2 regions of the Pseudomonas sp. H11T01 genome follow, and region 1 is predicted to be linked to the other one. Evidence: predicted binding sites of a transcription regulator. Region 1 holds the regulator's gene; the other holds the start of a gene.
What was found. Region 1 encodes sigma-54, which starts transcription at its own class of promoters, with help from an activator protein. Its sites were predicted from a motif close to ANTGGCATNNANNTTGCTNT; they were not measured.
Positions count from the first base shown of each region.

Region 1 (8,058 bases):
GAGCGGCCGACGGCGGTCGTCGACGAAAGCGCCATTGACTACTACGCCATCAACGCCCACAGCGTACAGTTCCTGCCCGATGGCAAGTTGCAGTACGAAATGACTTCCGACAAGGTCGAACACCTGAAAGCAACTGAAGTGACGTTGCTGACCAAGCCCGACCTGCAAATGTATCGCGGCACGACATTCCCCTGGCACGTCCAGAGCGAACGCGGCGAGGTCAATCCGGACGGCACTGAAGTTGAATTGATTGATTCAGTACGTATTGCACGTACCGATGAGAAAAACCGCGCGACGATTATTACCAGTAGTCGTATGACTGTATTCCCTCAGAAGCAATATGCGCAGACCGAGCAAGCCGTTAGAATCGACGGCGCCGGTGGCGTGTCTACGGGCAAGGGAATGAAAGCGTATTTGGAAGAAGGCAGGATGCACCTGCTATCGAACGTAAGAGGACAGTATGAGGCTCGTTAAAACCCTCCCTATTTTGCTCAGCCTGAGCGCAGCACTGGGAAGCGTGAGCGCCTGGGCTCTGCCGACTGATAGCCAGCAACCCATCCGCATTCAGGCCGACGACGCCCAACTCGATGACAAACAAGGCATAGCCACTTACAAAGGCGACGTCATCATCACTCAGGGTTCGATGAAGATCACCGGCAATACCGTGACCATCACCCGCACCCCGGCAGGCGAAATCGACGTGGTGACCTCGGTGGGCAACCTGGCTTACTTCGAACAGCTGCAGAAGGCGACAGATCCAAAGCCTGTCCAGGGTTATGCCGTGACCATTCAGTATCACGCCGCGCAAAACCGGATCGTGCTGATCGACAGGGCCAAGGTGATCAACGAAGGCAACACCACCGAAGGCGAAAAAATCGTCTACGACACCGTCAAGCAGGTCGCTAACGCCGGCCGCGCCACCGGCACTTCGGTCACGGCTCCACGCCCGCGGATCGACATGGTCATCCAGCCGAAAAAGAAAACCGACGAGCAGAAGGCCCAGTAATGGCAACTCTGAAAGCTCAGCATTTGGCCAAGAGCTACAAGAGCCGTCAGGTCGTGCGCGACGTCAGTCTGTCCATCGACAGCGGCCAGATCGTCGGCCTGCTCGGCCCTAACGGCGCCGGCAAGACCACCTGTTTCTACATGATTGTCGGACTGGTTCAGGCCGATCAGGGCCGCGTCCTGATCGACGACCTGGATGTCAGCCACCAGCCGATGCACGGTCGTGCACGGGCAGGTATCGGCTATCTTCCGCAAGAAGCATCGATCTTCCGCAAACTGTCGGTAGCCGACAACATCATGGCCATTCTCGAGACCCGCAAGGAGCTCGACAAGGCCGGCCGTCGCAAGGAGCTGGAAAGCCTGCTGCAGGAGTTCCACATCAGCCACATTCGCGACAACCTCGGCATGAGCCTCTCCGGTGGTGAACGCCGCCGCGTGGAAATCGCCCGCGCCTTGGCCACCGCACCGAAGTTCATCCTGCTCGACGAACCTTTTGCCGGTGTGGACCCGATCTCCGTGGGCGACATCAAGCAGATCATTTATCACTTGAAGGCCAAGGGCATCGGCGTACTGATCACCGACCACAACGTCCGTGAAACCCTGGATATCTGCGAGACCGCTTACATCGTCAATGACGGCCAACTGATTGCCGAAGGCGATTCAGAAACCATCCTGGCCAACGAACTGGTCAAGGAAGTGTATCTGGGCCATGAGTTCCGCCTGTAAGCGTTGAGGTGCCTGGCTAGTCGCCAGAGCGTCGGTAGCAATAAGATCCTTTAAAATTTTATTGTTACAGCGCTCTAGGCAAACACTCCAGTTTCAGGCATATAATTTGCTTATGTTTGGCGCTTCGGCGCCCTGTAGTGGATGGCGCATGCGCGCCGGCGAATAAGGTGTTAAGCCCCTGCCATGAAACCATCGCTAGTCTTGAGAATGGGCCAGCAGCTGACGATGACACCGCAGCTGCAACAGGCCATCCGCCTGCTCCAATTGTCGACCCTGGACCTGCAACAGGAAATTCAGGAGGCACTGGAGTCCAATCCGATGCTCGAACGCCAGGAAGAGGGCGACGACTTCGATAACACCGACCCTCTGGCCGACAACGTCGAGCAGAAACCCAACGCAGATGTTCAGGAACCTTCCTACCAGGAATCCGCCCCGACAGTGGATAACCTCGAGGAAGGCGACTGGAACGAGCGTATCCCTAACGAACTGCCGGTCGACACTGCCTGGGAAGATGTCTACCAGACCAGCGCCAGCAGCCTGCCGAGCAACGATGACGACGAGTGGGACTTCACCACCCGCACATCGGCTGGTGAGAGCCTGCAGAGCCATTTGCTCTGGCAACTCAACCTCGCGCCTATGTCCGACACCGATCGCCTGATCGCCGTAACCCTGATCGACTGCATCAACAATCAGGGCTACCTGGACGAGACCCTCGAGGAAATCCTTGAAGCCTTCGACCCGGAACTGGACATCGAACTAGACGAGATTGAAGCCGTCCTGCATCGCATCCAACAATTCGAGCCGGCCGGCATCGGTGCGCGCAACCTGGGCGAGTGCCTGTTGCTGCAACTGCGCCAATTGCCAGCCAAAACACCTTGGCTGACTGAGGCAAAACGCCTGGTCATCGACTTCATCGACCTGCTCGGTAGCCGCGACTACAGTCAGCTGATGCGCCGCATGAAGCTTAAGGAAGACGAGCTGCGCCAGATCATCGAGCTGGTGCAAAGCCTCAACCCGCGCCCGGGCTCGCAAATCGAGTCCAGTGAAGCCGAATACGTCGTCCCTGACGTGATCGTGCGCAAGGACAACGAACGCTGGCTGGTAGAGCTTAATCAGGAATCCGTGCCACGCCTGCGGGTCAACCCGCAGTACGCCGGTTTCGTGCGTCGCGCCGACACCAGCGCCGACAACACCTTCATGCGCAACCAGTTGCAGGAAGCCCGCTGGTTCATCAAGAGCCTGCAAAGTCGCAACGAAACCCTGATGAAAGTTGCCACCCAGATCGTCGAGCATCAGCGCGGCTTTCTCGAGTACGGCGATGAGGCGATGAAACCGCTGGTGCTGCATGACATCGCCGAGGCGGTCGGCATGCACGAGTCGACGATTTCGCGGGTCACCACGCAAAAATTCATGCATACCCCGCGCGGTATCTACGAACTGAAATACTTTTTCTCCAGCCACGTAAGTACCTCTGAAGGCGGTGAATGCTCGTCCACGGCGATCCGCGCGATCATCAAAAAACTGGTTGCCGCGGAAAATCAGAAAAAGCCGTTGAGTGACAGCAAGATCGCTGGTTTACTGGAGGCACAAGGCATTCAGGTAGCCCGCCGCACCGTCGCCAAGTACCGCGAATCCCTTGGAATCGCGCCTTCGAGCGAACGCAAGCGGTTGATGTAACGGGCCACGCCACAGCGTTCCAGGGTGTGTTTGAAAACCCAGAAAGTTTTCGGACACAGCCTAGTGGCAGGCAAACCAGCCTGCCGCCTTATGCACTGGCAACGAAGGAGAAGCTGTATGCAAGTCAACATCAGTGGACACCAACTGGAAGTGACCGAACCTCTGCGCGCCTACATCGGCGAAAAGCTTGAGCGATTGGAAAGGCATTTCGACAAGATCACTAACGTGCAAGTCACGATGACGGTCGAGAAGCTGAAGCAGAAAATCGAAGCTACCTTGCATATCCCCGGCAATGAAGTGGTCGCCAACGCCGAGCATGAAGACATGTATGCGGCGATCGACGCACTCACCGACAAGCTGGATCGCCAACTCAAAAAGCATAAGGAAAAGACCCAAAGTGTCCTCCAGGGCGCAACAGGTCGTTAACACTCCCAACCCATGATCCGACTTGAAAACATCCTGACCCCCGGCCGTTCTTTGGTGAACGTGCCGGGCGGCAGTAAAAAGCGCGCCCTTGAACAAATTGCCAACCTGATCAGCCGCGAAGTGCCGGATCTGGAGATGCAAGATGTCTTCGAGAGTCTGATTGCCCGTGAAAAACTCGGTTCCACCGGTTTTGGCAACGGCATCGCCATTCCCCACTGCCGCCTCAAAGGCTGCGAGTCGCCCATCAGTGCCTTGATGCACCTGGACGCCCCCATAGATTTCGACGCCATCGATGGTGCCCCGGTCGACCTGCTGTTTGTCCTGCTGGTCCCGCAAGCCGCTACCGATGCGCACCTGGAACTGCTCCGGCAGATTGCCAGCATGCTGGACCGCAAGGAAGTGCGCGAAAAACTTCGCAGCGCCGCAACCAATGAAGCCCTGTACCAGGTTGTCCTGGACGAGCAGAACGGTCACTAATCATGCGCTTGATCATCGTCAGTGGCCGCTCCGGCTCGGGTAAAAGCACCGCCCTCGATGTATTGGAGGACAACGGTTACTACTGCATCGACAACCTGCCAGCCGGCCTGCTTCCGGAACTGGCCGAACGCGCGTTGATTCACACTGAACTGGCACAACCGCTGGTTGCGGTTTCCATTGACGCCCGTAACTTGCCCAGCCATTTGTCGCGTTTTCCCGAACTTCTGGAGGAGGTGCGCAGCCGGCACATCCAATGCGACGTGCTGTATCTGGACGCCGACGAAGAAACCCTGCTCAAGCGCTTCTCGGAGACCCGTCGACGCCATCCCCTGAGCAACGCCAATCGATCTCTCGCCGAAGCCATTGACGATGAAACCAACCTGCTTGGGCCGATTGCTGACCTCGCTGATCTGAAGGTCAACACCACCCATCTGAACCTGTATCAGCTGCGCGACACTATCAAGCTTCGCCTGCTGAACCAGCCGGAGCCCGGCACAGCATTTCTGGTCGAATCTTTCGGTTTCAAGCGCGGTATGCCGGTCGACGCCGACCTGGTGTTCGACGTGCGTTGCTTACCCAATCCGTACTGGAAACCGGAGTTGCGCGATCAGTCCGGGCTGGATCAGCCGGTTGCCGACTATCTGGCCGCACAACCGGACGTCGAAGAAATGTTCCAGGATATCTCTACCTATCTGCTGAAGTGGCTGCCCCGTTTTGCCGCCAGCAACCGCGCTTACGTCACCATCGCCATTGGCTGCACCGGCGGGCATCACCGCTCCGTCTACCTGACCGAACGTCTGGGCCAGGCTCTGCAAAAGTCCCTGAAGAACGTCCAGGTTCGCCACCGCGACCTAAGCTAAAGGATCCACACCGCGATGCCCGCTCTGGAAATTGAAATTATCAACAAGCTGGGTTTACATGCCCGAGCATCTGCCAAGTTCGTCGGCGTCGCCGGTCAGTTCAAGGATTGCACGATCAGAGTAGGACGCACGCCCGATTCCACGGTCGACGGTAAAAGCATCATGGCCATGATGATGCTGGCTGCTGGCAAAGGCACCAAAATCCATCTCCTCACTGAAGGTGAGCAAGAGCAGGAAGCGTTAGACGCGTTGGTCGATTTGATCAACCGCTACTTCGACGAAGGCGAGTAAAAGTAGGCTCGCCCTTGTCTACGCAACGCTCCACTACGCCAACGCTGTATCCATCACCATCATCAAACAAAACCCGATGCACAGACCTCCAACAAAAAAAGGCGCGTCACCCATTGGATGACGTGCCTTTTTTTGAAGCTGTGGCCGTTTAGCTACCGGCGACAGTCATCCGCTCGATTAACACCGAACCCGTGCGGATATTGCTGCGCAGTTCCAGGTCATTACCGACCGCGACAATCTGCTGGAACATATCGCGCATGTTGCCGGCAATGGTCACTTCCTGCACAGCGAACTGGATCTCGCCGTTTTCCACCCAGAAGCCCGCAGCACCACGGGAATAATCGCCGGTAACCATGTTCAAGCCCTGGCCCATCAACTCAGTGACCAACAGACCGCGTCCCATCCGACGCAACAACGCAGCCTGGTCTTCGTCGCCATGGGTGACGAACAGGTTATGTACGCCGCCAGCGTTGGCGGTGCTTGGCATGCCCAGTTTGCGACCGGAGTAAGTGCCCAGCACGTAAGAAACCAAATGGCCGTTTTCAACGAAAGGCTTGGCGTAAGTCGCCAGACCGTCGCCATCGAACGCCGAGCTGGCCAGGCCACGCATCAAGTGCGGGCGCTCATCCAGGGTCAACCATTCCGGGAACAACCGCTGACCCAGTGTGCCTTCGAGGAACGACGATTTGCGGTACAGGTTGCCGCCGGAGATCGCCCCGAGGAAGCTGCCGAACAGACCACCGGCCAGTTCTGCGGAAAACAGCACCGGCACTTCGCAGGTGGGAACCGGACGTGACCCCAGACGGCTCGCCGCCCGTTGCGCAGCACGCTGGCCGATGCTGACCGGATCCGCGAGCAATTCGCCCTGGCGATTCACGTCATACCAGTAATCACGCTGCATCTGACCGTCGGCTTCGGCGATCATCACGCAGCTCAGGCTGTGTCGGGTCGACGCGTAACCGCCGATAAACCCGTGACTGTTGCCATACACACGGCAGCCCTGATGGGTGCTCAGGGTGGTGCCATCGGCGTTCTTGATCCGGCTGTCGGTGGCAAACGCTGCCGCTTCACAGGCCAATGCCTGCTCGATGGCTTGTTCCGGCGTGATGTCCCAGGCATGGAACAGGTCGAAATCCGGCAAGTCCTTGGCCATCAAGGCGGCATCAGCCAGACCCGAGCTTTCATCTTCCGAAGTGTGTTTTGCGATGGCCAGAGCGGCGGCGACGGTTTCGCGAATCGCCTCCGGACCGCTGGCCGAGGTGCTGGCCGAGCCTTTGCGCTGGCCGACATACAAGGTGATGCCAAAGCCCTGGTCACGGTTGAACTCAACGGTTTCGACTTCCCGCTGGCGAACCGAGGTCGACAGACCCTGCTCCAGAGACACTGCGACTTCGCAGGCGCTGGCGCCCTGGCGTTTAGCCTCGGCGATGATCTGCTCGACTTGTTCCTGCAGTGCCGGCAAAGCTTGTGGGCCGACGCTTTCTGCTGCACTCATGGTGTTCTCCACTCAAATTCTGCTTTCGGTTAAGGCCTTCGAGCGACCGGGCCGGACAAGCGGCCCCCGACTGGTTATCATGGCGGCGTTTCTTTGCGGACTGCCACCATGGTTGATTCTTACGACGACTCCCTCGACGGGGGAGAAAAAAGCAAATCCCAGGTCAAACGTGAGCTGCATGCTCTGGTTGATCTTGGCGAGCGCCTTACAACACTCAAGCCTGACTTGCTGGCAAAACTACCATTGACCGACGCCTTGCGCCGGGCTCTGAACGATGCGCCCAAGCACACCGCGAATATCGCGCGTAAACGGCACCTCATGTTCATCGGCAAACTGATGCGCGATCAGGACACTGACGCCATTCTGATGTTGCTTGATCAACTCGATGCCTCCACTCGGCAGTACAACGAACGTTTCCACGGCCTTGAACGTTGGCGCGATCGCTTGATCGCGGGCGATGACGGCGTCCTGGAGAAGTTCGTCATCGACTACCCGGACGCGGATCGCCAGCAAATGCGTTCCTTGATCCGTCAGGCCCAGCATGAACTTGCGCAAAGCAAGCCACCTGCTGCCAGCCGAAAAATCTTCAAGTACATCCGTGAGCTGGACGAGACACAACGCGGTCTGCGTTAGTCTTCGACCCCGGGTGGGTTGTACCGCAATGCGGTTCGCCCACCCAAGGCTCCCTCTCAAGCGCCCGTGCCACCCACGGTGATCGCGTCGATTTTCAATGTTGGCTGGCCGACACCCACCGGCACCGACTGCCCATCCTTGCCACACGTCCCCACACCACTATCCAGCGCCAGGTCGTTACCGACCATCGACACTCTGCTCATGGCTTCCGGACCGTTACCAATCAACGTTGCGCCTTTGACCGGCGCGGTAATTTTGCCGTCTTCGATCAAATAGGCCTCGCTGGTGGAGAACACGAACTTGCCGCTGGTGATGTCCACCTGACCACCGCCGAGGTTGGCGCAGTAGATGCCCTTTTTCACCGAGGCAATGATTTCGGCCGGATCGCTTTCGCCCGCGAGCATGTAGGTGTTGGTCATCCGCGGCATCGGCAAGTGCGCGTATGACTCGCGACGGCCGTTGCCGGTA
Region 1 is NZ_JBLYED010000019.1:71,075-79,132, reverse strand. Features, by position in the region: gene lptC (LPS export ABC transporter periplasmic protein LptC) at 1-474, shown strand, start outside; gene lptA (lipopolysaccharide transport periplasmic protein LptA) at 461-1,006, shown strand; gene lptB (LPS export ABC transporter ATP-binding protein) at 1,006-1,731, shown strand; gene ACN1C3_RS23350 (RNA polymerase factor sigma-54) at 1,915-3,408, shown strand; gene hpf (ribosome hibernation-promoting factor, HPF/YfiA family) at 3,526-3,834, shown strand; gene ptsN (PTS IIA-like nitrogen regulatory protein PtsN) at 3,847-4,311, shown strand; gene rapZ (RNase adapter RapZ) at 4,314-5,171, shown strand; gene ACN1C3_RS23330 (HPr family phosphocarrier protein) at 5,187-5,462, shown strand; gene pmbA (metalloprotease PmbA) at 5,611-6,957, opposite strand; gene yjgA (ribosome biogenesis factor YjgA) at 7,066-7,590, shown strand; gene tldD (metalloprotease TldD) at 7,647-8,058, opposite strand, start outside.

Region 2 (8,058 bases), on a different contig from region 1:
TGTTGAAGGTGATCGACGTGTTTCGCTGACGGCGATGCTGTTGGTGACTTACGGCGTCGGCGCAAGCATCGGGCCGTTGGCGGCGGGTGTGCTGATGAAGCTGTTCGGCAGTCATATGCTCTACGCGTTCTTCAGCTTTTTCGCACTGGTGCTGGTGTGGCGTATTCGGCCTAAGGCTGTGACCAACCTGCATCAGGTCGAGGATGCGCCTCTGCATCACGTGGCCATGCCAGACAGTATGTCGAGCTCGCCATTGGTGGCTTGCCTTGACCCGCGGGTCGACGAGCAGGTTGTACAGGATCAGATGCAGAACCATGTAAGCCCTGAATCCGAGCCTGAACCATCGCCTGAATCGGACCCTGATCCTGACCCGGACGCACCACCGCCTGAGGAGCCGGGGGAGGATCACCCTCACGGCCTCAGTGCAGCAAGGCCCTAGTCGTACAGGCCGCTAGAAACAAAAAACGGGCAGTCACCGAAAGGGACTGCCCGTTTTTTTATTGAGGTATCAGGTTCAGAAATCGTCTTTATCGAAGCGGCGTGCTTCACGCTGAAGCTGATAGACGAAACGTTCGACCTGCCGTTGCACCAGGCCGCTCATGTTGTGAAAGCGTACCCCGGCGAAGGTCGTGTCGATCCGTTCTTCGTGATGCAGATAGCGCAATTCGACCGGCGCGGTCATGTTGCCGAAGGGCAGGGCGGCGATGAAACGGTCATAGACCTCGCCTAGCTGCAGGCGGTCAGAGATGTCGCCGTCAAAGCGCAGCTTGCAGCCGGTAGCCGAAATATCCAGCAGTTTGCCGTTGACTGGCGCCTTGAGTTTTTCGCCGCCGAGCTCGATATTGACCAGCTGAGCCAGCTTCAGAGCGGCGCGAAAGGCGTTGCGACGTTGGTGATAGACCACTTCGACGGGCATCATGCCGCGATAGCAGCGACTACCATTGGATTCGTCGATCGTCAGGGCGCCATTGCCGTCCCACGCAATCCGCACGCCATCGTGGAAACCCTCGACGCGGTACGCTTCGCCATTGAGCAGGAAACGCTCGCCGTCGCGAGGAATCATTTCGTCCAGGGCGATCATGTTGCTGTCTCGATCAACTTCGACCAGATAGCTCTGAAAGCGCTGAGTGCGCTCGTGGAAAGTGATGATCAGTGGGTCATGGCTCTCTTGCAGCAACCGCAGATTGGCGGCGATTTCCAAAGGGGTAGTGAGCACCTTTGGTGGCTGCGGAGCATCTTCCGCGTTTAAGGCATTGAACACGGTTCATCAATCTCCAGACAAAATACGACACGCAAGAGCTAGCATTTTGCCAGCATGTTTCGCGCCTTGATAGAGCGCGCTCAACTCTGATTTCAAGCCTGACTGAGTGGTCGCGGCTTCGCAAGCCGGGAGGTGGATCCGCGAGCATCATAAAGGGCGGGAGGTTCGCCACCCGTGAGGATTTTCAGCTGATTGGCGGTGGTGGCCTGCTGAACCTGGATCGAGCGACCGTTGAGTTCGTTGGCTGTCTGGCATTTGGCCAGAAGCTGGTTGAGTTCATCGCTCTGAGTCAGCAACTGATCGCCAATGGACGATTGCCCGGCCAGTTGTTCCAGGCCGCTGTGATTGGCCGGCAGGTTAAGGCTGACAAGAATCTGGCTGCGTTTGCGGCCATGCTGTTCGAGCAAAATGATCAGTGCCTGTTTCTGCGCGAGAATATCTTCGAGCAGTGGCATGTCGCGACCGTGCAACGCCAGGGATTCGGCTTGCAGCAACTCCAGCAAATGTTGAGCGGGAGCAAAGTCGTCGGTGATCAGTTGCAGTAAATGAGTGTCGTGCATGGCTGGCCTTGGGTTTTAAGCGTCCAAAAGCCTGGCGCAGGCCTTTGGCTAGCGCTGGGCTTCGAAGTTGAGCAGTTTGCTGGCTACACGGTTGCTGTCGACTTTATAGCTGCCATCGGCAATCGCTTGCTTCAACTCGGCCACGCGGGCTTTGTCGACAGCAGGTTGATCGCGCAGCTTGTCAGTGACCTTCTGCAACTGTTGAGCCTCATTACTGAGGTGGACCGATTCCCCGCTTTTGCTGGTACTGGCCTGTTCGGCCGGGGTATTCACCGGCGCGGATTTACCGGCATCGCCGGTTTCCTTGCTGCCGCTGGTACGCGTACTGCTGGTGGGTGAGGGGGGGCTATTTAACCGGCTGAAATCGATGACCATAATAGAAAACCTCTGGGTATTTGGACGCTTGCCATGTTTTCGGCCATACCCGGAAAAACTTTAGGCTCAATTATGGGTAAGCGCGCAGCGGCGCTTGCCCTGCTTGAGGCACAGTTTAGGGAACGCTTTAGCACAGCGCCAGTTCTCTACATGGTGACTTCAACCTGGCCCGGGGCGGTCACACGCGCTTTGATCACCCGTTGAGAGTTCAGATTCTTGACCCTGATCTGTTCGCTCAGACCGCCGTTGGACAGGGCTTCGCCGGGCATTCGTACATTGAGCGTGCCGCTGCGGGCGGAGATCACCACTTGATCGCCTTTGCGAACGACCTCCGCTTGTTCCATGTGGACAAGGGTAATGACTTGGTCGGTGACCATTGGTCGGACGAGTTTCTGACCAATGGCTTGATCGACCGATGTCAGATAGCCCTGATTGATCTGACTGATGTCCCGCTCGCGTAACGCGACGTCCTCGGGCTCGATGATTCCGGTGCGTTTAAGGGGGCGAGTGGTGGTAACGACTTCTCGAAACAGGCGCACTTGAGCGGGAACGAAGACGGTCCAGGGTGAGGCTCCGTCGCAACGCACCTTTACGGTGACACGCCCCAGAGGCTGAGCCGGACTCTCCAGCGTCGCTGTCAATTCCTTGTCGCATAACGGCATGCGCAAGCGAGGATCGAGCTGGTTGACCTGGATTTCGTAGCGTCCCTGGGTCTGGCTGGTCGCCAAATAATCTTCAACGGTGAACTCAAGAAAGCCTTGAGTGACGCCGATAAGCAGATCAGGCAAGGTGACCGAGTCAGCAAAGGCAAGGCTGCCAACGTTGAAAAAGCACAGCGCTGACAACGCGCAAAGTAATTTTCGGTACTTTGATGTCCGGGAAGTCAGGTGTCGGAAAAGTGTCGTTTTTTCGTTCATAGCGGTTAAAAAGCAAGCCCCGTGCCGTTTAGCAATGAATGCGCGTCGGATCTTAAGCGTTGGTGTAGGAGTCTGGGCATGGCTGGTGTAATGGATTCGGTAAACCAGCGCACGCAACTGGTGGGGCAGAATCGCCTTGAGCTGTTGTTGTTCCGTCTTGACGGCCAGCAGCTGTATGGGATCAACGTGTTCAAGGTTCGGGAGGTGCTGCAATGCCCCAAACTGACCCTGTTGCCTAAATCCAATCCTGTCGTGTGCGGTGTCGCAAATATTCGGGGGGCGACCATTCCGATCCTTGATCTGGCAATGGCGACCGGCTCGGGTGGTTTGAAAGATCAAAGCAATCCCTTCGTGATCATCACGGAGTACAACACCAAGACTCAGGGCTTTTTGGTCCGCTCGGTCGAGCGCATCGTCAACATGAACTGGGAGGAGATCCATCCGCCGCCCAAGGGCACGGGTCGCGATCATTACTTGACGGCGGTGACCCGGGTCGACAATCAGTTAGTCGAAATCATCGATGTCGAGAAAGTTCTGGCGGAAGTAGCGCCGACCTCGGAAGTCATTTCGTTTGGTGTGGTGGACGTCGAAACCCAGCACAAAGCCATTTCTCTGCGGGTGCTGACGGTCGACGATTCGTCGGTCGCGCGCAAGCAAGTCACGCGTTGCCTGCAGACGATCGGAGTCGATGTCGTGGCGTTGAACGACGGCCGACAGGCGCTGGATTACTTGCGTAAGTTGGTCGACGAGGGCAAGAAACCGGAAGAAGAATTCTTGATGATGATTTCCGACATCGAGATGCCCGAAATGGACGGTTACACGCTCACGGCCGAGATCCGCAGCGACCCACGCATGCAAAAGCTGCATATCATCCTGCATACTTCGTTGTCGGGTGTGTTCAATCAGGCGATGGTGAAGAAGGTCGGTGCCGATGACTTCCTTGCCAAATTCCGTCCTGATGACCTGGCATCCCGGGTAGTCGACCGGATCAAGGCAGCAGATAACAGCTAGGGGCGTTTGCTCCTGGCAGTCAACACGATTTAAGAGGCGGTACCATTGTCTACGGGTAATTTGGATTTCGAACAGTTCCGGGTCTTCCTGGAAAAAGCCTGTGGCATTTTGCTCGGTGAAAATAAGCAATATCTGGTGTCGAGCCGTCTCAATAAACTGATGGAACAGCAGGGCATCAAATCCTTGGGTGAGCTGGTTCAACGTATTCAGACTCAGCCGCGCAGTGGTTTGCGCGAGATGGTGGTGGATGCCATGACCACCAACGAAACCCTCTGGTTTCGTGACACCTATCCGTTTGAAGTCTTGAAGAACAAAGTCCTGCCCGAGTCGATCAAGGCCAGTCCTGGTCAGCGTTTGCGGATCTGGTCGGCGGCCTGCTCGTCGGGGCAGGAACCCTACTCGCTGTCCATGTCGATCGATGAGTTCGAGCGGACCAACATGGGTCAGCTGAAAATGGGTGTGCAGATCGTTGCCACTGATTTGTCCGGCACCATGCTGAACAATTGCAAGACCGGTGAATACGACAGCCTGGCTCTGGGCCGGGGCCTCTCTCCAGAGCGGCTTCAGCGCTACTTCGACCCCAAAGGGGCAGGGCGTTGGGCGATCAAGGCACCGATCAAGAGCCGGGTGGAGTTCCGCTCGTTCAACCTGCTGGACAGCTATGCGAGCCTCGGCAAGTTCGACATCGTGTTCTGCCGCAACGTGCTGATCTACTTCTCTGCTGAGGTGAAGAAGGACATCCTGCTGCGGATTCACGGCACCTTGAAGCGCGGCGGCTATCTGTTCCTCGGCGCTTCCGAAGCGCTCAATGGCTTGCCGGATCACTACCAGATGGTTCAGTGCAGCCCCGGGATTATTTACCAGGCGAAGTGATTCGTTCGGCGTCATAAAAAAACGGGAGTCCTCAGGGGCTCCCGTTTTTTTATGCCCGCCGATTTTCTGTGCGAGTTCCACGATCCAATGTGGGAGCGGGCTTGCTCGCGATGAACGATGACGCGGAGTTTCTGATGCACCGAGGCGCCTGCATCGCGAGCAAGCCCGCTCCCACAGGGGTAGTCATTGCCTTTGGGCAGCGGCAGAAAAGCGGCAGGTGGCGGAAATCAGTTGCCGCTTTTCTGGCATTGCCGCTTTGCCGATGCCCGCAAAGCCCCGGTTTACGGGCTTTCGCTAATTGGCATGACGCTTGCTATGTTCACCGTACGAAAAAACTGGTCACCCGAAGGTCACCCGACATGAGCATCAGCTTCGATAAAGCGCTCGGTATCCATGAACAAGCTCTGGGCTTTCGCGCTCAGCGAGCCGAAGTTCTGGCCAACAACATTGCCAACGCCGACACCCCGAACTACAAGGCTCGGGATCTGGACTTCTCTGCCGTGCTTGCCGCGCAGAATGAAAAGACCAAGAGCGGCACTTTCGCCTTGAACATGACCAATAGCCGTCATATCGAAGCCGAAGGTCTGGGCAATGGCGACGAGTCGTTGCTGTATCGCACACCGATGCAACCGTCGATTGACCAAAACACCGTGGACGCCCAACTGGAACAGTCGAACTACGCGGAAAACGCGGTCAACTTCCAGGCCAGCTTCACACTGCTCAACAGCAAATTCAAAGGGCTGGTGTCAGCCCTGCGCGGAGAGTAATTCATGTCTCTAGCCAGTGTTTTCAATATTGCCGGCAGCGGCATGAGTGCTCAAACCACTCGCTTGAACACCGTCGCCAGTAACATCGCCAACGCCGAGACCGTCTCTTCGAGCATCGACCAGACCTACCGTGCCCGTCACCCAGTGTTCGCCACCATGTTCCAGGGCGGGCAGAGCGGTGGCAGCGATTCGTTGTTCCAGAACCAGGACGGCGCCGGCCAAGGCGTGCAAGTGCTGGGTGTGGTCGAAGACCAAAGCAACCTCGAAGCGCGTTACGAGCCTAACCACCCCTCTGCTGACGCCAAGGGTTATGTCTACTACCCGAACGTCAACGTGGTTGAGGAAATGGCTGACATGATTTCTGCCAGTCGTTCGTTCCAGACCAACGCAGAAATGATGAATACCGCCAAAACCATGATGCAGAAGGTCCTGACCCTCGGTCAGTGATAAGGGGCGACTCAGATGAGTGTTACCGATACCACCAGTGGCCTGACTCTCAACCAGATTCTCGCCAACTCCTCCAAGACCACCACCACTAGCACCACTGATGGTTTGGCGGCCGCGACCGGCAGTGCAACCGGCAATAAGGCGTTAGGTAAAGACGCTTTCCTGCAATTGCTGGTGACTCAGCTGAAAAACCAGAACCCGCTCAGTCCGCAGGACAACGGTGCGTTCGTGGCCCAGTTGGCACAGTTCAGTAGCCTGGAAGGTATTACCAAGCTGAACGACTCGGTCACCTCGCTTTCCAGCAGCTACAAGTCGTCGCAGGCCTTGCAAGCCTCTTCGTTGGTGGGGCGTTCGGTGGTTGCACAAACCGGATCGGCTTATGTCGATACGACCAAGAGTCTGACAGGCACGGCAGTGATCCCGGCGTCCGTTGCCGGCGCTACCGTGACCATCAATGATAAAGACGGCAAGACGGTGAAAACCATCGACCTGGGTAGCCAGTCCGCGGGCAATGCCACCTTCGTTTGGGACGGCACCGACTCATCGGGCGCGAAGGTTGATCCGGGCACTTACACCTTCAAGGCAAGTGCTTCCATCGATAACACCACAACCGACCTGGTCACTTATCTGCCTGCGACCGTCAACAGCGTGACCCTGAGTCAAACCGGCGGCGAGATGATGCTCAACCTCGCAGGCCTGGGCGCTGTTGCCCTGTCCAAAGTACAAACTATTGGCCTATAGAGCCGACTAACGCGGCACAAGGAGAGGAATATGTCTTTCAATATCGGCCTTAGCGGTCTCTATGCAGCCAACAAACAACTGGACGTTACCGGCAACAACATTGCCAACGTCGCTACCACCGGCTTCAAATCGTCCCGTGCAGAGTTCGCCGATGTCTACTCGGCCACCAAGCTGGGTTCCGGCAACAAGAGTGTGGGCAATGGGGTCAGCCTGGCCGCCGTTTCCCAGCAGTTCGGTCAGGGAGATGTGAACAACACCGGCAACGTACTGGACATGGGCATCCAGGGTGCCGGTTTCTTCGTCATGAGCGATAGCGGCTCGCTGACCTACACCCGCGCCGGTACGTTCAAGACCGACAAGGACGGCTACATCACCAACACCGCCGGCACCTCCCGTCTGCAAGGTTACGGTGTGGATGCCAACGGCAAGATCGTCAACGGCGTGATGACTGACTTGCGGATCGATACCTCTAACCTTTCACCAAAGGCTACTGGTGCGGTAACGTCGACCATCAATCTGAGCTCGACCGCAGCGTCTATCGACCAGGTCGCGCTGCCATTCGATCCGAGTAAGGTCGACACCTACACCAAGTCCTTCAGCACGCCGATCTACGACAGCCAGGGCAACCAGCACACCATGGACCAGTACATGGTCAAGACTGCTTCCAATACCTGGCAGACCTACACCCTGGTGGATGGTCGCAACCCGGACGGCTCTGCACCGACGGTGGGTGGGGCTACAGATCCGGTGGCGTCGACCATGACCTTCGATTCGGTAGGTCAGCTTGTTTCGGTGGCCACTCCACCTGCTACTCCGGTAGCGCCTAACCCGACCAACAGCCTGCAATTATCAGGTTGGGTGCCAGGTACTGTGACCGGCGGCGTCTGGACAGCCAACGGCGCGAGTGCGAACGCCAGTGGCGTGGCGATTGATATGACCAAGACCACCCAGTTCAACGCCGATACCGCGCGTTCGCTGCCGACTCAGGACGGCTACGCCACAGGCCAGATCACCAACCTGACCATCGACGGCACTGGCACTCTGTTCGCCAACTTCAGCAACAGCCAGAACAAGGCTATTGGTCAGATTTCATTGGCCAGCTTCAC
Region 2 is NZ_JBLYED010000048.1:8,667-16,724, reverse strand. Features, by position in the region: gene ACN1C3_RS32750 (MFS transporter) at 1-439, shown strand, start outside; gene ACN1C3_RS32745 (flagellar brake protein) at 515-1,261, opposite strand; gene ACN1C3_RS32740 (flagella synthesis protein FlgN) at 1,354-1,821, opposite strand; gene flgM (flagellar biosynthesis anti-sigma factor FlgM) at 1,870-2,196, opposite strand; gene flgA (flagellar basal body P-ring formation chaperone FlgA) at 2,343-3,113, opposite strand; gene ACN1C3_RS32725 (chemotaxis protein CheV) at 3,192-4,124, shown strand; gene cheR (protein-glutamate O-methyltransferase CheR) at 4,170-4,997, shown strand; gene flgB (flagellar basal body rod protein FlgB) at 5,357-5,764, shown strand; gene flgC (flagellar basal body rod protein FlgC) at 5,768-6,211, shown strand; gene flgD (flagellar hook assembly protein FlgD) at 6,227-6,952, shown strand; gene flgE (flagellar hook protein FlgE) at 6,983-8,058, shown strand, end outside.
Region 2: flgB (flagellar basal body rod protein FlgB) is a predicted target of sigma-54. The motif match lies at 5,295-5,314, and genes of this name have one in related genera.